DNA from 4 places in the Scandinavium tedordense genome. Region 4 is predicted to be linked to each of the others. Evidence: predicted binding sites of a transcription regulator. Region 4 holds the regulator's gene; each other region holds the start of a gene.
The links. The regulator CRP, encoded in region 4, controls carbon source genes, mostly activating them, when cyclic AMP is high. The targets are predictions, from matches to a motif close to ATGTGANNNNNNTCACAT.
Positions count from the first base shown of each region.

Region 1: a site for CRP is predicted at 2,973-2,990, ahead of focA (formate transporter FocA). Genes of this name have one in related genera too.
Region 2: a site for CRP is predicted at 3,545-3,562, ahead of deoC (deoxyribose-phosphate aldolase). Genes of this name have one in related genera too.
Region 3: a site for CRP is predicted at 1,941-1,958, ahead of MUU46_RS10040 (YfcZ/YiiS family protein). Genes of this name have one in related genera too.

Region 1 covers NZ_JALIGG010000057.1:631,113-636,959, reverse strand. The annotation lists gene MUU46_RS18995 (YetF domain-containing protein) at 55-747, opposite strand; gene ycaO (30S ribosomal protein S12 methylthiotransferase accessory factor YcaO) at 885-2,651, shown strand; gene focA (formate transporter FocA) at 3,049-3,906, shown strand; gene pflB (formate C-acetyltransferase) at 3,959-5,847, shown strand, end outside.
Region 2 covers NZ_JALIGG010000053.1:232,460-238,306, forward strand. The annotation lists gene deoB (phosphopentomutase) at 1-1,164, opposite strand, end outside; gene deoA (thymidine phosphorylase) at 1,216-2,538, opposite strand; gene deoC (deoxyribose-phosphate aldolase) at 2,646-3,425, opposite strand; gene MUU46_RS08765 (YjjI family glycine radical enzyme) at 3,654-5,192, shown strand; gene MUU46_RS08770 (YjjW family glycine radical enzyme activase) at 5,164-5,847, shown strand, end outside.
Region 3 covers NZ_JALIGG010000054.1:223,742-229,588, reverse strand. The annotation lists gene mlaA (phospholipid-binding lipoprotein MlaA) at 1-300, shown strand, start outside; gene fadL (long-chain fatty acid transporter FadL) at 365-1,696, opposite strand; gene MUU46_RS10040 (YfcZ/YiiS family protein) at 2,064-2,348, shown strand; gene fadI (acetyl-CoA C-acyltransferase FadI) at 2,509-3,819, shown strand; gene fadJ (fatty acid oxidation complex subunit alpha FadJ) at 3,819-5,847, shown strand, end outside.
Region 4 covers NZ_JALIGG010000055.1:400,751-406,597, reverse strand. The annotation lists gene MUU46_RS12810 (phosphoribulokinase) at 1-720, shown strand, start outside; gene MUU46_RS12805 (OsmC family protein) at 788-1,192, opposite strand; gene crp (cAMP-activated global transcriptional regulator CRP) at 1,499-2,131, shown strand; gene MUU46_RS12795 (YccS/YhfK family putative transporter) at 2,185-4,257, shown strand; gene argD (bifunctional acetylornithine/succinyldiaminopimelate transaminase) at 4,262-5,479, opposite strand; gene pabA (aminodeoxychorismate synthase component 2) at 5,560-5,847, opposite strand, start outside.

The DNA of each region.
Region 1 (5,847 bases), on a different contig from region 4:
GGCTCACACAACAGAATATGCCATCTTGACGTCACAATGCCGACAATTTGGCTATCAGGTGATGCGTTTTGCCCGACTGGCCTTGGCCCATTCGGGATGTGCGCAACGGGGGCATATTTGATGATCGCCTGCATGCATATGGAATATTGCACTGCACCGTGTGCAGGCGTAGTCATTCTCTTCAGGCACCGTTTTGAAGCGTTCAACGCACTCACCGGGCAAGATAGGCAAACCGGCTTTCACCTCGTCGTCGCTAAAAAAGTAGACACTGATTTGCCCATTCGTTTCCATGATAGCTCTTTTAACCTGCCCCAGATGCTCGATGCCACTCAGGCGCAACTCCATAAAAAACTCAAACTCGGTCATGTTTTCCGCGCGCAACTTTTCCCAGGCCAGCTCACCGTTTGCCACCACGATAATTGGCTTTCCTTCGAGCAAATCCTCCAGCTTTTCGCTGTGCGCCATCAACCACATAACCAGCCGGTATAACCCAGCCAGCGTGATAAAGACGATCAATACCGGGAGCATCGGCACATCATCATAAAACGCCACGTCTCCTGCAGCAGAACCTAATGTCAGGATGATGAGCACTTCGAAGAGCGACATCTGGCGCACACCGCGACGGCCCGTGATTTTTAAAAACAGGAATACCAGCACGAAGGTATAAAGGCTACGCAGGGCCACTTCTCCGAGAAATTCCGCGGGGACTTTATCGAAAGCCATTCGGTGGAGATCAAACGCTTGCATTTTAGTTGCCTGAACAGTGGGTTACTGCTTCTAAGCGTAGCCGAGCCTTTTATTTTCGCCGCTCGCGCCGGGACGATAGCGCCTGACACGCAAAACCCGTATCATTGCGCGCTTTCCGTACGATAAAAGTGATCGCCATGACCCAAACATTTATACCCGGCAAAGACGCCGCTCTGGAAGACTCCATCGCCCGCTTCCAGCAAAAATTAACGGACCTCGGATTTAACATTGAAGAAGCGTCCTGGCTGAATCCGGTGCCTAACGTCTGGTCTGTGCATATTCGCGACAAAGAATGCGCGCTGTGCTTCACTAACGGTAAAGGGGCAACTAAAAAAGCGGCCCTGGCTTCTGCTCTCGGCGAATATTTTGAGCGTCTGTCCACTAACTACTTCTTCGCCGATTTCTGGCTGGGTGAAACTATTGCCAATAGCCCGTTTGTGCATTATCCAAATGAAAAATGGTTCCCGCTGCCAGAAGACAACGACGTGCCGGAAGGCATTCTTGATGAGCGTCTGCGTGCGTTCTACGATCCGGACGAACAGCTGACTGCCAGCCTGCTTGTGGATCTGCAGTCCGATAATGACGATCGCGGCGTTTGCGGCCTGCCGTTCACCCGTCAGTCCGATGGCGAGACGATTTACATTCCGATGAACATCGTCGGCAACTTGTATGTTTCTAACGGCATGTCCGCCGGTAACACCCGCAACGAAGCACGTGTTCAGGGCCTGTCAGAAGTATTTGAGCGTCACATCAAAAACCGCATCATTGCGGAAAGCATCAGCCTGCCAGAAATCCCGGCCGAGGTGATGGCGCGTTATCCGAGCATCGTGGAATCCATCGCTAAGCTGGAAGCAGAAGGCTTCCCTATCTTTGCTTACGACGGTTCACTGGGCGGCAAATACCCGGTTATCTGCGTGGTGCTGTTCAACCCGGAAAACGGAACCTGTTTCGCCTCCTTCGGCGCGCACCCTGATTTCGGCGTTGCGCTGGAGCGTACCGTCACCGAGCTGCTGCAAGGTCGCGGCCTGAAAGATCTCGATGTTTTCACCCCGCCAACTTTCGATGACGAAGAAGTGGGCGAGCACGCTAACCTCGAAACACACTTCATCGATTCCAGCGGTTTGATCTCCTGGGATATGTTCAAACAGGACGCAGATTATCCGTTTGCTGACTGGAACTTCTCCGGCACCACGGAGGAAGAATTTGCCACGCTGATGGCGATTTTCCAGGCCGAAGATAAAGAAGTGTATATCGCAGATTACGAGCACCTGAGCGTTTACGCTTGTCGTATTATCGTGCCAGGCATGTCTGATATTTATCCTGCCGAAGACCTGTGGCTGGCAAATAACAATATGGGCAGCCAGCTGCGTGAGACCATTCTTTCTCTGCCGAGCAGCGAGTGGGAAAAAGCAGATTATCTGGCGCTGATTGAGCAGATGGATGATGAAGGTCTGGACGACTTCACCCGCGTACGTGAACTGCTGGGTATGGCGACCGGTAAGGATAACGGCTGGTACACCCTGCGCGTCGGTGAGCTGAAAGCCATGCTGGCGCTGGCCGGCGGTGACATGGAGCAGGCACTGATCTGGACCGAGTGGACCATGGAGTTCAATGCTTCCGTATTTAGCCCGGAACGTGCCAACTATTATCGCTGCCTACAGACGCTGTTGCTGCTGTCCCAGGAAGAAGAACGTCAGCCGTTGCAGTATCTGAACGCGTTTGTACGTATGTACGGCGTCGATGCGGTTGAAGCGGCGAGCGCGGCCTTGAGCGGTGAAGAGGCCTTCTACGGCCTGCAGCCTGTGGACAGCGACCTGGCGGCCTTCCCGGCGCATCAGTCGCTGTTGAAAGCGTACGAAAAGCTGCAACGCGCAAAAGCCAAATTCTGGGCTAATCCGCAGTAAAACCACAAATAACCTATGGCGAAACTATTCGCCTGCGCTATATTACGGGGCCTCAGAAAGGGCCCCGTTTTAATTTTCACGGCCCCTTCGTTAATTTGTAATAATTAAGTTAATTATGAGTAAATACTATTATTAGTAGCTTACAAACAATGTTAAATTTAATGCATATTACTCCATTTTAATTAACTGCTTAAAAGGGGGGCGCTGAAAAAATTCAACTCTAATTGCAAATTTTAAAATTTATTTTTATTTTGATAATCAAAAAGTTACGCCGCAATCGCTGAAAAACCATGCGCTTTGCGGGCCTATAAGCCAGGCGAGATATGATCTATATCAATTTCTCTTCTATAATGCTTTGTTAGTATCTCGTCGCCGACTTAATAAAGAGAGAGTTAGTGTGAAAGCTGACAACCCTTTTGATCTTTTACTCCCAGCTGAGATGGCCAAAGTGGCCGAGGAAGCGGGTGTCTATAAAGCAACGAAACAACCGCTCAAAACCTTTTTCCTGGCGATTACTGCGGGTGTATTCATCTCCATTGCCTTCGTCTTCTACATTACGTCCACGACAGGCACTGCGGGAATGCCGTTTGGTATTGCCAAGCTGATTGGCGGTATCTGCTTCTCACTGGGTCTTATCCTGTGTGTCATTTGCGGCGCTGACCTTTTCACCTCCACGGTGCTTATCGTGGTGGCTAAAGCAAGCGGCAAAATCACTTGGGGCCAACTGGCGAAGAACTGGTTCAACGTCTATGTTGGTAACCTGATTGGTGCCTTGTTGTTTGTTCTGCTGATGTGGTTATCTGGCGAATATATGGCCGCCAACGGAGGTTGGGGACTGAACGTCCTGCAAACTGCCGACCACAAAATGCATCATACTTTTATCGAGGCCGTGTGCCTGGGTATCCTGGCAAACCTGATGGTCTGTCTGGCGGTGTGGATGAGCTACTCCGGCCGCAGCCTGATGGATAAAGCAATGATAATGGTGCTGCCAGTGGCCATGTTTGTTGCCAGCGGCTTCGAGCACAGTATCGCGAACATGTTCATGATCCCAATGGGTATCGTCGTTCGCAACTTCGCCAGCCCGGAATTCTGGACCGCAATCGGTTCGTCTCCGGACAATTTCTCTCACCTGACTGTCATGAACTTCATCACTGATAACCTGATTCCGGTAACTATCGGGAACATTATTGGTGGCGGTCTGTTGGTTGGGTTGACGTACTGGGTCATTTACCTGCGTGGCAACGACAAGCACTAATCGTCGTTTCAGGCAGTAAATTAAGAAATCCACATAAGAAGGTAGGTGTTACATGTCCGAACTTAATGAAAAGTTAGCTACAGCCTGGGAAGGTTTTGCCAAAGGTGACTGGCAGACAGAAGTCAACGTACGTGACTTCATCCAGAAAAACTACACCCCATTTGAAGGTGACGAGTCCTTCCTGGCTGGCGCTACTGACGCGACCACCGCCCTGTGGGACAACGTAATGGAAGGCGTTAAACTGGAAAACCGCACTCACGCGCCAGTTGATTTCGATACCTCTGTTGCGTCTACCATCACTTCTCATGACGCTGGCTACATCAATAAGGCCCTTGAGAAAATCGTTGGCCTGCAGACTGAAGCTCCGCTGAAACGTGCGATTATCCCGTTTGGCGGCATTAAAATGGTTGAAGGTTCTTGCAAAGCGTACAACCGCGAGCTGGACCCGATGCTGAAGAAGATCTTCACCGACTTCCGCAAAACCCATAACCAGGGTGTTTTCGACGTCTACACTAAAGACATTCTGAACTGCCGTAAATCTGGCGTTCTGACTGGTCTGCCAGACGCATACGGCCGTGGCCGTATCATCGGTGACTACCGTCGCGTTGCGCTGTACGGCATCGACTTCCTGATGAAAGACAAATACGCTCAGTTCGTGTCTCTGCAGTCCGATCTGGAAAACGGCGTAAACCTGGAAGCGACTATCCGTCTGCGTGAAGAAATCTCCGAGCAGTACCGTGCTCTGGGCCAGATCAAAGAAATGGCAGCGAAATACGGTTGCGATATCTCGGCTCCAGCAACCAACGCTCAGGAAGCTGTTCAGTGGACCTACTTCGGCTACCTGGCCGCTGTTAAGTCTCAGAATGGTGCAGCAATGTCATTCGGTCGCGTATCCACCTTCCTGGATGCATACATCGAACGTGACCTGAAAGCAGGCAAAATCACTGAGCAAGACGCTCAGGAAATGATTGACCACTTGGTCATGAAACTGCGTATGGTTCGCTTCCTGCGTACCCCAGAATATGATGAGCTGTTCTCCGGTGACCCGATTTGGGCAACTGAATCTATCGGTGGTATGGGCGTTGATGGCCGTACTCTGGTCACCAAATCCAGCTTCCGCTTCCTGAACACCCTGTACACCATGGGGCCGTCCCCGGAGCCGAACATCACCGTTCTGTGGTCTGAAAAACTGCCACTGAACTTCAAGAAATTCGCAGCTAAAGTCTCAATCGATACCTCTTCTCTGCAGTACGAGAACGATGATCTGATGCGTCCAGACTTCAACAACGATGATTACGCGATTGCATGCTGCGTAAGCCCAATGGTTGTTGGTAAGCAAATGCAGTTCTTCGGTGCGCGTGCAAACCTCGCGAAAACCATGCTGTACGCAATCAATGGCGGCGTGGACGAAAAACTGAAAATCCAGGTTGGCCCGAAATCTGCGCCAATCAAAGGCGACGTTCTGAACTTCGACGAAGTCATGGAACGTATGGATCACTTCATGGATTGGCTGGCTAAGCAGTATGTCACCGCTCTGAACGTCATCCACTACATGCACGACAAGTACAGCTACGAAGCTTCTCTGATGGCTCTGCACGATCGTGACGTGGTTCGCACCATGGCATGTGGTATCGCAGGTCTGTCCGTTGCAGCTGACTCCCTGTCTGCTATCAAATATGCGAAAGTTAAACCTGTTCGTGACGAAGACGGCTTGGCTATTGACTTCGAAATCGAAGGCGAATACCCGCAGTTTGGTAACAACGACTCTCGTGTAGATGACTTCGCGGTTGATCTGGTTGAACGTTTCATGAAGAAAATTCAGAAACTGACTACCTACCGTGATGCCATCCCGACTCAGTCCGTTCTGACCATCACTTCTAACGTTGTGTACGGTAAGAAAACCGGTAACACCCCAGATGGTCGTCGTGCTGGCGCGCCATT
Region 2 (5,847 bases), on a different contig from region 4:
GCCGATATCCGCGAAGGTTTCACGATGGCCCAGAGAACCCGCTTTCACTTTCGGGCCATACACCAGCACAGGAATGTGTTCACGGGTGTGGTCCGTACCGGTCCAGGTCGGGTCACACCCGTGGTCAGCGGTGAGAATGATGATGTCATCTTCACCCACCAATTCCAGCAGTTCAGGCAGACGGCGGTCGAAAAGCTCCAGTCCAGCAGCATAACCCGCCACATCGCGACGGTGACCCCATGAGGAGTCGAAATCGACGAAGTTAGTGAAGACGATAGTGTTGTCGCCTGCGTCTTTCATCTCTTTGATGGTGGCATCAAACAGCGCGTCGAGACCGGTAGCTTTCACTTTTTTGGTGATGCCGCAGTTAGCGTAGATATCCGCGATTTTACCGACGGAGACCACGTGGCCGTCTTTCTCATCGACCAGTTTCTGCAGCACGGTCGGTGCTGGCGGTTCAACGGCCAAATCGTGACGGTTACCGGTACGCTCGAAGTTACCGGCTTTATCGCCAACGAATGGGCGCGCGATCACGCGGCCAATGTTGTATCCACCTTCGGTCAGTTCAACGCGTGCGATTTCACACAGCTCATACAGCTTATCGAGACCGTAAGTTTCTTCGTGGCAGGCAATCTGGAACACGGAGTCAGCGGAGGTATAGAAAATCGGTTTGCCGGTTTTCATATGCTCTTCGCCCAGCTCGTCCAGAATCACGGTCCCGGAAGAGTGGCAGTTACCGAGGTAACCCGGCAAGTTCGCGCGTTCCACCAGTTTGTTGAGCAGCTCCTGCGGGAAGCTATTGTCGTGTTCCGGGAAGTAGCCCCAGTCAAACAGCACAGGCACACCGGCGATTTCCCAGTGACCTGACGGGGTGTCTTTCCCGGAAGAAAGTTCATGCGCCCAGCCGTATGCGCCAGTAACTTCAGCGTTGCCGTCCATGCCCGCGGCAACGTTGCCAGTCGAGCCTTCGTGGGCTTTCACCAGACCCAGACGGGTCAGGTTTGGTAGGTTCAGCGGGCCTTTACGGCCTTTGTCTGCTTCACCTTTTGCACAGGCCTCTGCGATATGGCCCATGGTGTCGGCCCCGACATCGCCGAAACGTTCTGCGTCTTCAGTGGCGCCGATACCAAAGGAGTCCAGCACCATAATAAATGCACGTTTCATATCTTCTCCGTACGTTTTGCGCTGCAAAAAAGCGATCAGATCAGTATACCGCTATTGTGTGATTCGACGATAGACCGTTGGGGTTTCTTTCGGTGCGCTATCGTCCAGTTTAATTGCCGCTTTCACTGCTTTAGCGGCTTCCTGCCAGCTTGCTTCATCTTTAGCGTGAATCACTGCCAGCGGACGCTGTCCGTCAACGCTGTCGCCCAGAGGCGTCATATCGGTAAAGCCAACGCTGTAATCAAGTGCATCAGAGGCCTGACGACGACCGCCGCCCATTGAAACGACCGCCATTCCCAGCGCGCGAGTGTCCATCGCCGACACGAAGCCTTCGGTGTCAGCGTAAACCGCTTTGCTGAGCATCGCCGTCGGCAAGTATTTCGCGTAGTTTTCGACGAAATCTGTCGGGCCTTTCTGCGCAGCCACCATGCGGCCAAAGATTTCCGCCGCTTTACCGTTATCCAGTACCGCCTGCAGTTTAGCGCGAGCTTCGGCTTCGTCCTGCGCCAGACGACCGGAAATCAACATTTCAACGCACAGCGCCATGGTCACCTCGAACAGGCGAGGATTGCGGTATTCGCCGGTGAGGAACTGCACGGCTTCACGCACTTCGACCGCATTCCCTGCGCTGGATGCCAGCACCTGGTTCATGTCGGTCAGCAGTGCGGTGGTGCGTACGCCAGCCCCGTTGGACACGCCAACGATGGCTTCAGCCAGCGATTCGGAAAGCGCGTAAGTCGGCATGAATGCGCCGCTACCCACTTTGACATCCATCACCAGTGCGTCCAGCCCTTCGGCCAGTTTTTTTGCCAGAATGGAAGCGGTGATCAGCGGAATGGAGTCAACCGTTGCGGTAATGTCGCGGGTCGCATAAAAACGTTTATCTGCAGGCGCGAGGGAGCTGGTTTGCCCAATAATCGCCACGCCTGTATTTTTAATAATGTCGCGGAAACGGTTGTCGTCCGGGAAGATATCAAACCCCGGGATCGCTTCCAGTTTGTCGAGCGTGCCACCCGTGTGTCCCAGACCACGCCCGGAAATCATCGGCACGTAGCCGCCACAGGCCGCAACCATCGGGCCGAGCATTAACGACGTCACATCGCCCACGCCGCCGGTGGAATGCTTATCTACAATCGGCCCGTTTAAATTCAGGCTCTTCCAGTCAAGTACGGTGCCGGAATCCCTCATCGCCATGGTCAGCGAGACGCGCTCCGGCATGGACATGTCGTGGAAGAAAATGGTCATCGCCAGGGCGGCAATCTGCCCTTCCGACACGGTGTTATCACGGATGCCATTGATGAAGAAACGGATTTCTTCATCACTCAGCGTGTGACCATCGCGTTTTTTACGAATAATTTCTTGTGCGAGAAACACGGTACCCCCCATGAGGAATCGGGTGAATTGTGGCGGGTGGCGCGATGCTTACCCGCCCTACGATCCAGTAGCCCGGATAAGCAAAGCGTCATCCGGCAATTTTTGAATTAATAAGAGCTGCCGCTCTTACCGTCGCCATGGCCCAGCGCTTTCAGCAGGCTCGCGAGCAGGCTGGATGCACCAAAGCGGTAATGACGCGCATCGGCCCAGTCGGCGCCGAACAGGTCATCAGCAATCGCAAGGAAGGTCTGCGCGTCTTCAGCAGTACGTACGCCGCCCGCTGGTTTGAAGCCCACGGTCTTTTCCACGCCCATATCGCGAATAACTTCCATCATGATGCGCGCGCTTTCAGGAGTCGCGTTTACCGGTACTTTACCGGTAGAGGTTTTGATGAAATCAGCACCGGCTTTGATGGCGATTTCAGACGCTTTACGGATCAGCGCTTCTTCTTTCAGTTCACCGGTTTCGATGATCACTTTCAGCAGAACATTCGCTGCCGCACAGGCATCTTTACAGGTCTTCACCAGGTCAAAACCAACCTGCTCGTTACCGGCGATCAGCGCACGGTATGGGAACACCACATCAACTTCGTCAGCGCCGTAAGCGATGGCTGCGCGAGTTTCTGCCAGCGCGATGTCGATGTCGTCGTTACCATGCGGGAAGTTGGTGACGGTCGCGATACGCACGTCAGGCGTGCCCTGCGCGTTCAGGGTCTTACGCGCAATAGGGATAAAGCGCGGATAAATGCAGATTGCCGCAGTATTGCCCACCGGGGTTTTCGCCTGATGGCACAGGGCTATCACTTTCGCGTCGGTGTCATCATCGTTGAGGGTGGTCAGGTCCATCAGTTTTAACGCGCGCAGGCTGCTTGCTGTTAAATCGGTCATATTATCTCCGGTGTGTAATTTTACCTTGCGGGTCTGTGACTATTTTAACACCGACCCAGCGTTTCACTTCGATCCCCATCACAGTTAATGAAATACAGATACAAATTTGCATTCCTGTAATGAGACATTTATCACTCTTTAAAGCGACGGCGAGGGCATATGGATCAAAAGCCCCGCCGACGCTTTTCTCTACAATGCCCTCATCGCCATCGCGTCTGAGGAACTTCTATGTCTGACTCTTTTGAGCAACGCTGCCAGAACATTGTGACCAGCAATACGTTGAGCCCCGAGCAAAAACGTCACTTCCTGGCGCTCGAAGCAGAAAACGCGTTACCTTACCCAGAGCTGTCAACAGAAGCCCGGATGGCGCTGGATGACGGCGTAATCTGCGACATGTTTGAAGGCCACGCGCCCTACAAACCACGCTACGTTTTGCCTGACTATGCCCGCTTCCTCGCCAACGGGTCGCAGTGGCTGGAGCTGGAAGGCGCGAAGGATTTAGACGACGCGCTGTCGCTGCTCACGATTCTCTTTCACCACGTACCTTCGGTAACGTCGATGCCGGTTTATCTTGGGCATCTGGATATGATCCTTTCACCTTATGTTAAAATTCTAACACAAGACGAAATTGATATTCGAATAAAACGTTTCTGGCGTTATCTCGACAGATCCCTGCCGGATGCGTTTACCCATGTGAATATCGGCCCGAAAGACACACCTGTCACGCGTGCTATTTTACGCGCCGATGCTGAATTGAAGCAGGTCGCACCGAATCTGACCTTTATCTACGATCCAGAAATCACCCCGGATAGTTTGCTGCTGGAAGTGAGCAAAAATATTTGCGAGTGCAGTAAACCGCACATAGCTAACGGTTCGGTGAATGATAAAATTTTCACAAAAAGCCGTTACGGCGTGGTCAGCTGTTACAACTCGCTGCCATTGGCTGGCGGTGGCAGCACACTGGTGCGTCTCAACCTGAAGGAAATTGCGCTGCGAAGCGAATCAGAAGCAGACTTCCTCACTCGCGTTTTGCCCTACTACTGCCAGCAGCAAATCGACATCATTGATGCCCGCTGCGCCTTCCTCTACGAACAATCGCACTTCTTTGAGAATAGCTTCCTGGTCGCAGAAGGGTTGATTGACCCGCAGCGCTTTACCCCAATGTTCGGAATTTATGCCCTTGCCGAAGCGGTGAACGTGCTGTGTGAAAAAGCAGGCAGCCCGGCGCGCTACGGCAAAGATGACACGGCCAATCAGCTGGCCTGGCGCATCAGTGCGCAGTTGGCAGAATTCGTCGAAATGACGCCAGTGAAATACGGTTGGCAGCAGCGGGCGTTGCTCCATGCGCAGTCGGGAATCAGCTCCGACAGCGGTACCACGCCGGGCGCGCGCATTCCTTACGGCAGCGAACCGGACCCGGTAAGCCACCTGCTGACCGTTGCTCCACATCACGCGTTTTATCATGCAGGGATCAGTGACATTTTGACCCTCGATGAAACCATCAAATGTAACCCGCAGGCGGTGATGCAGCTGTGTCTCGGGGCATTTAACGCCGGGATGCGTGAATTTTCCGCCAACGTCAGCGGCAATGACCTGGTGCGCGTCACCGGGTATATGGTGCGACTCTCCGACCTGGAGAAATTCCGCGAGGAAGGTTCACGCACCAACACCACCTGGCTCGGTGAAGAAGCCGCACGCAACACCCGTATTCTGGAAAGACAGCCGAGAGTCATCAGCCATGAGCAGCAGATGCGCTTTAGTCAGTAACATTATTCCGTTCTCCTGCGTCGACGGCCCCGGCAGCCGTCTGACGCTGTTTCTACAGGGCTGTAATCTGCACTGTAAAAACTGCCACAATCCCTGGACTATCGGGCGCTGCAACGACTGCGGAGACTGTGTAGCACCCTGTCCTCACCAGGCGTTATCCATCCAGGACGGGCGCGTTGTGTGGCTGCAAGCAAACTGCCAACAGTGCGATACCTGCCTGAAAAGTTGCCCGCAGCAGGCCACGCCGATGGCACAATCGCTGTCGATAGATGATGTGCTGAAACACATCGCCCGTGCCGCGCCGTTTATCGAAGGAGTAACCGTCAGTGGCGGCGAAGCGACCACCCAACTGCCATTTATCATTGAACTGTTTACGCAGCTCAAAAATACCCCCACGCTGAAACACCTTACCTGCCTGGTCGACAGCAACGGCGAGCTGGGTATAAGCGGTTGGGGAAAGTTACATCCCGTCTGTGACGGCGTGATGGTGGACCTAAAAGCGTGGGAAGAGAACATCCATCAGGCGCTGACCGAACGCAGCAACATGCGTATTAAAACCAGTATTCGCTGGCTGGCAGCGCACCATTTGCTGGCGGAATTGCGTCTGCTGGTCATTCCGGATCAAACGGATTATCTACAGTGTATCGATCCGCTG
Region 3 (5,847 bases), on a different contig from region 4:
TACGGTAGCTTTACCGTGCGTGATGAAGTCGGCGATATGGCGGACGACTTGTATCCGGCGCTTTCATGGCTGACCTGGCCGATGTCTATCGGCAAGTGGGTGATTGAAGGGGTTGAAACCCGTGCGCAACTGCTGGATTCCGACGGCCTGCTGCGTCAATCGACCGACCCGTATGTTACGGTGCGTGAAGCCTACTTCCAGCAGCATGATTTCATTGCTAACGGCGGTAAACTGAGTACGGAAGACAATCCGAACGCCAAAGCAATTGAAGGCGATCTGAAAGATATCGATTCGCAGTAAGCGAAGTCGAAAATAAAAAAGGTGAGCGTCGCGCTCACCTTTTTTTATGTCTGAACCCGAACTATCAGAAGCGGTAGTTGAAGTTAGAACCGAACAGCCACGCTTTACCTGTAGAGCGGAAGGTGTACGGACCTTCTTCGATAGTCACGTGCTGACCGTGCATATAAGATGCGCCGACGTCGATGGAAGCATCCGGACTAAATGCGTAGGTCGTCCCTGCGCTCAGCCACAGACGGTCCTGATCCGGGATGGAGATAGAGCGGTTACCGGCCGGAACTGGGCTATCATCAAATGCGATACCGGTACGGAATGTCCAGTTGTCGTCGTAGTAATAGGTGGTACCCAGCGCCAGGCGCCATGCATCTTTAAAGCTTTCGTCTTTATAGAACAGGGTATCGCCATTGCTACCATTCGCTTTCAGCTCCTGGAACTGGCTCCAACTGGTATAGGTGGCGCTATAGTGGACTGCCCATTGCGGCGCAACACGGTTATAACCAGACAGTTCCCACATTTCTGGCAAGTTGAGGGTCAGAGAACCATCAACAGTGTGCCCGTCGGTGCCCTGCGGCAGGCCGAAGTTACCGAGGATCTGGTTGTAAGCTGATGGCAGGTTGCTTTTGTACTCACCTTTATCGAAGTCGACTTTGACTTCAGAACGGTAGGTAAAGCCGTAACGGTTGTTTTTATCCAGTTCGTAGAGAATACCGGCGTTCCAGCCGAAGCCCCAGTCATCACCCTTCAGGCGAGCAATCTGAGTATCTCCAGGAATTTGTGCAACCTGACCCGCCAGTGCAGGCGGCAATGCGCCAGAACCGGCCACAATCTGACCTAAGTCACCGGCATAGCGCTCAATTTTCGCTTTCGCGTAGACCGCATCAAAACCGACGCCGAAGCTCCAGTTGCTGTTCAGGCGATAAGCGCCGCTCAGGTTCATGTTCACAGTGGTAAGGTCAGTTTTGCCGCCGACGCTACCCGCCGCATAGTTATCGCTGTACTCGGTTGCCAGACCATAATTGGAGGTAACGGAGGCACCCCAACCGAATTGATCGTTAATAGGCATGACAAAATGTAAGTTCGGAACCCATGCGGTTGGCGCGATATTATCGGCGTCCGTGCTTTTACCGGATGGCGATTTACCGGAAATATTCACGTCAGGATCGATAAATACACCACCCGCAGAAAATTGCGCGCGGTCATACATCATAATCAAAGCGGGGTTACGGCTGGCGTTACCCGGATCGTCGGCAATAGCGCCTTCACCGGAATAAGCACGCCCTAAGCCTGAGGCAGAAAATTCATTTAATTGAAAGCCTGCTGACCAGGCTTGAGAAGAAACGAGTGCCACTGCAACTGCGAGAGCAGATTTTGTAAAACGGGTTTTTTGGCTCATGACCATAACCTCAATCGAGTTATTTTTATGCAAAAATTGTTACATGCCGTAACAGAAGCGCGAAGTGTAGGGTCTGTGTTACGTCAGAGAAATCAGACCAGTGCCGAGAGTATAGGTCTGACCAGATGGAATGTTGCAAGTATGTTTATAAGTTTTTTCAATTGTGATCTAAGAAACGCGATCCAGCTGGCAAAATTAGGGTTATGAAAGTTCCCTTGAGAGGGTGGTTTTTGTTTTAGATCATTTTTAATTGTGATTTAGCTCACTTATGGCGACTGAAGGAAATATCAACTGGAGACGGTCCGGGCAGGGGCGTAAAATAAAGGCATTGTTTATCTTGGCACCCTGGGTGCGAATACAGAGGAAATCTACAATGAGTAAATGCAGTGCTGATGAAACCCCGGTTTGCTGCTGTATGGATGTTGGTACCATTATGGACAACACCGATTGCACCGCATCCTACAGCCGCGTTTTTGCGAACCGCGCTGAAGCTGACGAAACGCTGGCTGCATTGAGTGAAAGAGCCCGTGGTGTTGAGTCCGACCCGTGCAAAATCATCCCGACCTATAAAGACGTCGACGGTGGTGTGCAGCTGGATATCGGTTTTGTGTTCTGCTGCGAAGCTGAAACCCTGATTTTCCAGCTCGGACTGCGTTAATCCCTTCTCTAAAACGCCTCTGCTCAGCAGGGGCGTTTTCTTTTTTATCTCAGTGTGTTTTGGCTCTCACTTTTATGCTTCCCTGATTGGCTGGATGTAAAAAATTAGTTAAGACTGTTATCAGGTCAGACCACTTTTTTACGTTTACCAGGGGACAGTTATGAGTCAGGCATTACCGCTTATCACCCGCCAGGGCGATCGCATTGCCATTGTCAGCGGGTTACGCACGCCTTTTGCCCGCCAGGCGACGGCTTTTCACGGCATTCCCGCGATTGATCTTGGGAAAATGGTTGTCGGTGAACTGCTGGCTCGCAGCGAAATTCCACCTGAAGTCATCGAGCAGTTAGTTTTCGGTCAGGTCGTGCAAATGCCGGAAGCACCAAACATCGCCCGTGAAATTGTGCTCGGCACCGGCATGAGTGTTCATACCGACGCATACAGCGTCAGCCGCGCCTGCGCAACCAGCTTCCAGGCCGTCGCCAACGTCGCAGAAAGCCTGATGGCGGGCACTATTCGCGCCGGGATCGCCGGTGGCGCAGATTCTTCCTCTGTCTTGCCGATTGGCGTGAGTAAAGCGCTGGCCCGCACGCTGGTAGATGCCAACAAAGCCCGCACGTTGGGGCAGAAACTCAAACTCTTCTCTCGTCTGCGCCTCAAAGATTTGGCCCCCGTGCCGCCTGCCGTGGCCGAGTACTCCACGGATTTACGCATGGGCGACACCGCCGAACAAATGGCGAAAACCTGGGGCATCACCCGTGAACAGCAGGATGCGCTGGCGCATCGCTCGCATCTTCATGCAGCCAAAGCCTGGGCCGACGGCAAGCTGACGGACGAAGTGATGACCGCCTATGCACCGCCGTTTCGCGAGCCGTTCGCGCAGGACAATAACGTGAGGACCCATTCCTCCCTGGCAGACTACGCAAAGCTGCGTCCGGCCTTTGACCGCAAACATGGCACGGTAACCGCTGCCAATAGCACCCCGCTGACCGATGGCGCGGCGGCAGTTATTCTGATGACGGAATCTCGCGCAAAAGAGCTGGGCCTGAAGCCGCTCGGCTACCTGCGAAGCTACGCGTTTACCGCGATTGATGTCATGCAGGACATGCTGCTGGGGCCTGCGTGGTCTACACCGCTGGCACTGGAGCGTGCCGGGCTGACGATGGCCGATTTAACCCTGTTTGATATGCATGAAGCTTTCGCCGCCCAGACGCTGGCGAACCTGCAACTGATGGCGAGCGAGCGCTTTGCGCGTAACGTGCTGGGCCGCAGTCATGCGACCGGCGAAGTGGACGACAGTAAATTCAACGTGCTGGGCGGCTCCATTGCCTACGGACACCCTTTTGCAGCGACAGGTGCGCGCATGATCACTCAAACTCTCAATGAACTGCGCCGTCGCGGCGGTGGTTTTGGTCTGGTGACTGCCTGTGCGGCCGGTGGCTTAGGCGCAGCCATGGTTCTGGAGGCTGAATAATGGAAACGACATCCGCATTTACTCTGACTGAACGCCTCGATAACGTGGCGGTCATTACCCTCGACGTTCCAGGCGAAAAAATGAATACCCTGAAGGCCGAGTTTGGTGTTCAGGTGCGGGCTATCCTCAAGCAAATCCGCGACAACAAAGCCCTGCGCGGCGTGGTGTTCATCTCCGCCAAACCGGATAACTTTATCGCCGGAGCCGACATCAACATGATTGGCAACTGTACGTCGGCGCAGGAAGCCGAAGCGCTGGCGCGTCAGGGACAGCAGATCATGGCGGAGATCCATGCTCTGCCAATCCCGGTCATTGCCGCGATTCACGGCGCCTGTCTCGGGGGCGGTCTCGAGCTAGTGTTAGCCTGTCACAGCCGCATTTGCACCGATGATGCAAAAACGGTACTGGGTTTGCCGGAAGTACAATTAGGCCTGTTACCGGGTTCAGGCGGTACGCAACGCCTGCCGCGCCTGGTTGGCATCAGCACCGCGCTGGACATGATCCTCACCGGGAAACAGCTTCGCGCCCGGCAGGCATTAAAAGTCGGTCTGGTGGATGACGTCGTACCGCACGCTATCCTTCTCGACGCGGCGATTGAGCTGGCTAAACAGGAGCGCCCGACCAGCCGACGTCTGCCGGTGCGGGAACGCATTCTGGCAGGCCCGCTGGGACGCAGTCTGGTGTTCAGCCTGGCGGCGAAAAAAACAGAGCAGAAAACGCAGGGGAATTATCCCGCCACCGGGCGTATTTTGAAGGTGCTCGAAACGGGTCTGGCGCAGGGCAGTAGTAGCGGGTATGCCGAGGAAGCCCTGGCGTTTGGCGAGCTGGCGATGACGCCGCAGTCAAAAGCGCTGCGCTCTGTCTTCTTTGCCAGCACTGACGTGAAAAAAGATCCGGCTGCTAACGCCGATCCGCAGCCGCTGCATTCGGTGGCGGTTCTGGGCGGGGGCCTGATGGGCGGTGGTATTGCGTTTGTCACCGCCAGCAAAGCGAAATTGCCGGTCCGTATAAAGGATATCAATGCCAACGGCATCAACCATGCGCTGAAGTACAGCTGGGAGCTGCTTGATAAGAAGGTGCGTCGCCGCCATATCAGAGCCAGTGAACGCGACAGCCAGCTGGCGCTGATTTCCGGCACCACTGATTACCGCGGTTTTGCCCATCGCGACATAGTGATTGAAGCGGTGTTCGAGGATTTATCCTTGAAACAACAAATGGTGGCGGAAGTGGAAGCTAACTTTGCGCCGTACACTATTTTTGCCTCTAACACATCGTCGCTGCCGATTGGCGATATTGCTGCGCAGGCGCAGCGTCCAGAACAGGTGATTGGTCTGCATTTTTTCAGTCCGGTAGATAAAATGCCGCTGGTTGAAGTCATTCCCCATGCAGGCACATCGGAAACCACGATTGCCACCACTGTTAAGCTGGCGAAACAGCTCGGTAAAACACCGGTGGTGGTAGCGGATAAAGCCGGTTTTTACGTCAACCGCATTCTGGCACCCTATATCAATGAGGCGATGCGGCTGCTGACGGAGGGCGAATCCATTAAAAAAATTGATGGGGCGCTGACGAAATATGGCTTCCCGGTAGGCCCAATCCAACTTTTGGATGAGGTCGGAATCGATACTGGAACTAAAATTATTCCAGTACTGGAAAGCGCTTACGGAGAACGTTTCAGCGCACCTGCAAATATCATTAGCGCAATTTTGAACGACGATCGCAAAGGCAGAAAAAATGGTCGCGGTTTCTATCTTTACGCTGCAAAAGGGCGTAAAAGCAAAAAACAGCCTGACCCTGCAATTTATACGCTTATTGGCGGCGGGCAGAAAGGAACGCTGTCTGGGCAACAGATTGCCGAGCGCTGCGTGATGATGATGCTCAACGAAGCCGCACGTTGCTTTGATGAGCAGGTGGTGCGTAGCGCACGCGATGGTGACATCGGTGCGGTGTTTGGTATTGGTTTTCCACCCTTTTTGGGTGGCCCGTTCCGCTATATGGACAGCATTGGTGCGGGGGAAGTCGTGGCGA
Region 4 (5,847 bases):
GAAATGGACATGGCTATCCGCAAAGCGCGCGATATGGGCCGTCACATCAGCTATTTTGGGCCAGATGCCAACGACTTTGGCCTGCTGGAAAATACGTTTATGACCTACGGTCAGAACGGAACCGGACAGTCGCGCAAGTATTTGCACACCTACGACGAAGCCGTTCCGTGGAATCAGGTGCCGGGTACCTTTACGCCGTGGCAGCCGTTGCCGGAACCGACCGACGTGCTGTTTTATGAAGGTCTGCACGGCGGCGTGGTAACCCCACAAAATGATGTCGCGAAATACGTCGATTTACTGGTGGGCGTGGTGCCGATTGTTAACCTTGAGTGGATCCAGAAGCTGACCCGCGATACCAGCGAGCGCGGTCACTCACGTGAAGCGGTGATGGATTCAGTGGTGCGATCGATGGAAGATTACATCAACTACATTACGCCGCAATTCTCCCGGACGCATATCAACTTCCAGCGCGTGCCGACCGTCGACACCTCCAACCCCTTTGCGGCAAAGGGCATTCCGTCACTGGATGAGAGCTTTGTCGTTATCCATTTCCAGAATCTGGGCGATATTGATTTCCCTTGGCTGCTGGCGATGCTGCAAGGTTCGTTTATTTCTCACATGAACACCTTGGTGGTGCCGGGTGGGAAAATGGGGCTGGCAATGGAATTGATTATGTCACCGCTGGTCGAGCGGTTGATGGAAGGAAAAAAGATAGGGTAATCGCATGCACGCCAACGGGCGTGCATCATTTTTTAGGGCGGGTCAGCGTAACGCCCCCGCCACTCAATCAGGCTTCGACCACTTCAAACGAGTGTGTAATCTTCGCCGCTTTTTCCAGCATCAACGCTACAGAGCAGTATTTCTCCGCAGACAAATCCACCGCACGCGACACTGCCGCTTCTTTCAGGTCATTACCGGTCACAATGAAGTGCAGATTGATGTGGGTGAACAAACGCGGTGCTTCTTCACGACGCTCGGAAGTCAGTTTCACTTCACAGTCGGTCACGTCATGACGGCCTTTCTGCAAAATGGACACCACGTCAATCGCGCTGCAACCGCCCGCGGCCATCAGCACCATTTCCATCGGGCTTGGGGCTTTATCGCCAGAGTTACCATCCATCATAATCTGGTGGCCAGAAGCTGACTCGCCCAGGAAGGTTAATTCCTCAACCCATTTCACACGCGCTTGCATATTTGTTAACTCCCGAGTAGCAATTTTCCTGACAGATTACGCGCACATAACAATTCTCGCAACGGAAGGCGACGCGCGTCATGCTGAAGCGAGACACCAGGAGACAGGCGACAAAAGCTATGCTAAAACAGTCGTGCTGCAACAGTAATACATTGAAGTAATGCGTGTATGCAGAGAACATCACATTACAGGCTGCAGTAAAATCCGACAGCCGACTTCCCAGGCACAGGGAAGGATACGATTGCAAAGCCAGTGGCAGTGTCGTGTCTGCCATTGGAGACAGCTTATAACAGAGGATAACCGCGCATGGTGCTTGGCAAACCGCAAACAGACCCTACCCTTGAATGGTTCTTGTCTCATTGCCACATTCATAAGTACCCATCGAAGAGCACGCTGATTCACCAGGGTGAAAAAGCAGAAACGCTGTACTACATCGTGAAAGGCTCTGTTGCAGTACTCATCAAGGATGAAGAAGGTAAAGAGATGATCCTCTCTTACCTCAACCAGGGCGATTTTATCGGTGAGCTTGGCCTGTTCGAAGAAGGTCAGGAGCGTAGTGCCTGGGTTCGGGCGAAAACCGCTTGTGAAGTGGCAGAAATTTCTTATAAAAAATTCCGTCAGCTTATCCAGGTAAACCCGGATATCCTGATGCGTCTCTCTTCTCAGATGGCTCGTCGTCTGCAGGTCACCTCTGAAAAAGTAGGTAACCTGGCATTCCTCGACGTAACCGGTCGTATCGCACAGACTCTGCTGAATCTGGCGAAACAACCTGATGCAATGACCCACCCGGACGGTATGCAAATTAAAATTACTCGTCAGGAAATCGGTCAGATCGTCGGCTGCTCCCGCGAAACCGTTGGCCGTATTCTAAAAATGCTCGAAGATCAGAGTCTGATCTCCGCCCACGGTAAAACTATCGTGGTTTACGGTACCCGCTAAGCTAGCTGAACGGCGTATTGCCCCTGCAGTACGCCGTTTTTGTCTTTTCCCTGATGTGGCGCAGGCTGATTTATCACCCGGAAATTAACTATGCACTGCGGCAAACGCTGGTGTTATGTACCCCCGTGGCTATCGGTTTGGTGCTCGGTTACCTCAAGTACGGTCTGCTGTTCTCGTTAGTCCCCGCCTGCTGCAACATCGCCGGGCTGGACACACCGCATAAACGTTTCTTCAAACGCCTGATAATTGGCGGATCGCTGTTTGCGGGCTGTAGCCTCGCGGTTCAGCTGCTGCTGGCGCATACCGTGCCTTTACCGCTGATCCTGACTGGGCTGGCGCTGATCCTCGGCGTCACTGCAGAAATCAGTTCGCTTCACGCCCGTTTACTGCCCGCATCGCTCATTGCGGCCATCTTTACGCTCAGCCTTGCGGGGAATATGCCGGTCTGGGAGCCGCTGCTCATCTACGCTCTCGGCACACTATGGTATGGCTTGTTCAACTGGTTCTGGTTCTGGATGTGGCGTGAACAGCCGCTACGTGAATCACTAAGCCTGCTGTATCGACAGCTGGCCGATTACTGTGAAGCCAAATACAGCCTGTTGACTCAGCATACCGATCCGGAAAAAGCGCTGCCGCCATTACTCAGCCGCCAGCAGAAGGCCGTCGATCTGATTACCCTGTGCTATCAGCAAATGCACATGCTGGCCGCCAATCAGAACCATGAATATAAGCGCCTGCTGCGCGCCTTCCAGATTGGCCTCGATTTGCAGGAGCACATTTCCGTCAGCCTGCATCAGCCCGCCGAAGTGCAGAAACTGGTTGAACGCAGCCACGCTGAAGCGGTGATCCGCTGGAATGCACAGACCATTGCGGCGCGCCTGCGTGTGATGGCGGATGACATCCTCTACCACCGATTTCCGCAACGTTTCAACATGGACAAGCAGATTGGCGCGCTGGAAAAAATCGCACATCAGCATCCGGATAACCCGGTCGGGCAGTTCTGCGCCTGGCACTTCAGTCGAATCGCCCGAGTGCTGCGCCTTCAGCGCCCGCTCTATCCACGCAATCTGATGGCTGATAACGAACGTCGCCTGCCGCTGTTTGCCGCACTAAAAAGCTATCTGTCGCTAAAATCCCCGGCGTTGCGCAGTGCGGCGCGAATCAGCGTCATGCTCAGCATTGCCAGCCTGATGGGCGCGGCGCTGCATCTGCCGAAACCGTACTGGATCCTGATGACCGTCCTGCTAGTGACGCAAAATGGCTACGGCGCAACGCGGGTCAGGATTTTCCACCGGGCGGCAGGCACGCTGGCCGGGCTGGTGATAGCCGCTGGCACCCTGCACTTTCACGTGCCGGAAGGCTACACGCTGGCGTCAATGTTAGTCATCACGCTGGCGAGCTACTTGATCATTCGCAAGAGCTACGGCTGGGCAACGGTGGGCTTTACGGTCACCGCGGTCTACACCATCCAACTGCTGACCCTGAACGGCGAACATTTCATTCTGGCCCGTTTTGTCGACACGGTGATTGGCTGTCTGATTGCCTTCGGCGGGATGGTCTGGCTGTGGCCGCAGTGGCAAAGTGGGCTATTACGCAAAAATGCCCAGCAAGCACTGGAGGCGGATCAGGAGGCTATCCGACTGATTCTCAGCAACGACCCTCAGGCTCCGACGCTGGCCTATCAGCGGATGCGGGTGAATCAGGCGCACAACGCGTTGTTCAACTCGCTGAACCAGGCGATGCAAGAGCCCGGCTTTAACTCGCATTATCTGGCAGACATGAAGCTGTGGGTTACGCACAGCCAGTTTATCGTCGAACACATCAACGCGATGACGACGCTGGCGCGCGAACACAACATGCTGACTGAAGATTTGGCCGAACGTTATTTGCAGTCCTGCGAGATTGCTCTGCAGCGCTGCCAACAGCGACTGGAATATGACGGACCGGGGGGAAGCGGCGATGCGAATATCATGGAATCAACGGAGGCGCTCTCCCACGGGCCGTTAAGCACCATGGAACAGCATTTACAACGCATTCTGGGCCATCTGAATTCGATGCATACCATCTCGTCAGTGGCCTGGCGCCAGCGCCCACATCACGGCAGCTGGCTTAAACGTCGAGCATAAACCGTCAGCCGACAATCTTCTTCACGGCTGCCGCAAAGCGCGCCATCCCTTCATCGATATCCGCAGATTCCACCACCAGCGACGGCGCAAAGCGTACTACGTCAGGCCCGGCGTTAAGCACCATTACGCCCTCATGAGCAGCAGCATGCAGGAAATCACGAGCGCGGCCCTTGTACTGCGGTTTCAGTTCAGCACCAATCAGCAGCCCCATGCCGCGAACATCACTGAACACATCGAATTCAGCGTCAATATTCTTCAAATGCTTAACAAAACGTTCGCGTCTGGTGCTCACGCCACCCAGAACTTCAGGCGTATTGATGATATCAAACGCCGCACCGGCCACTGCGCACGCCAGCGGATTTCCGCCGTAAGTAGAGCCGTGAGAACCGACGTGAAACGCGCTGGCAATCTCTTCAGTAGTCAGTACCACGCTCACCGGGAAACCACCGCCCAGCGCTTTGGCACTGGTCAGGATATCCGGCGTCACGCCGAAATACTGGTAGGCGAACAGCGAACCAGTGCGCCCCATGCCGCTCTGCACTTCGTCAAAAACCAGCAGCGCCTGATGTTCATCACACAGTTCACGCAGACCTTTGAGGAATTCCGGGGTCGCCGCCAGCACGCCGCCTTCACCCTGAATGGGCTCAACCACTACCGCGCAGGTGTGATCGTCCATCACGGCTTTCACTGCATGCAGGTCGTTAAACGGGACGTGGATGATATCCGCCGGTTTTGGCCCAAAGCCGTCGGAATATTTTGCCTGTCCTCCCACAGAAACCGTGAAGAATGAGCGGCCGTGGAACGCATTATTGAAGGCGATGATTTTGGTTTTGTATGGACTGTGGCGCGTGGAAGCGTAATAACGCGCCAGTTTGAACGCGGTTTCGTTGGCTTCAGTACCGGAGTTCATGAACACCACGCGCTCGGCAAATGTCGAGGCCACCAGCTTACGACCCAGCTTCAGCGCCGGTTCGTTGGTAAACACATTGCTGGTGTGCCACAGGGTTTCGCCCTGGCTTTTCAGCGCGTCGACCAGTGCCGGGTGACAGTGCCCCAGCGCGGTAACCGCAATTCCCCCGGCGAAATCAACGTACTCGTTGCCCTGCTGATCCCACACTCGGCTGCCCTTCCCCTTTACCGGAATAAATTCCGCCGGGGCATAAATGGGCAGGATCACTTCATCAAATGTGGCACGGGTAATTGCAGCCTGTTCAGTCGCCATGACAATCCTCTTACGCAGCAATGATTAATGAAAATATAATCACTAAATATGCATAATAAATCACATCATGGCAAGATGAATTATCGCTTGAGGAAGTTTTCCAACAGCTGATGACCCTGCTCGCTAAGGATACTTTCTGGGTGAAACTGCACTCCCTCCAGGTCCCATTCACAATGGCGAATCCCCATAATTTCGCCCGTCTCGCTCAGCGCGGTGATGTCAAATTCCGCAGGCAGCGTGGGCGGGTCAATGACCAGCGAGTGATAGCGAGTAACGGTGAGAGGATTATTCAGTCCGGCGAATACGCCAGCACCGGTGTGCGTCACCGGGGAGGTTTTTCCATGCATGACTTTTGCTGCCCGCACGAT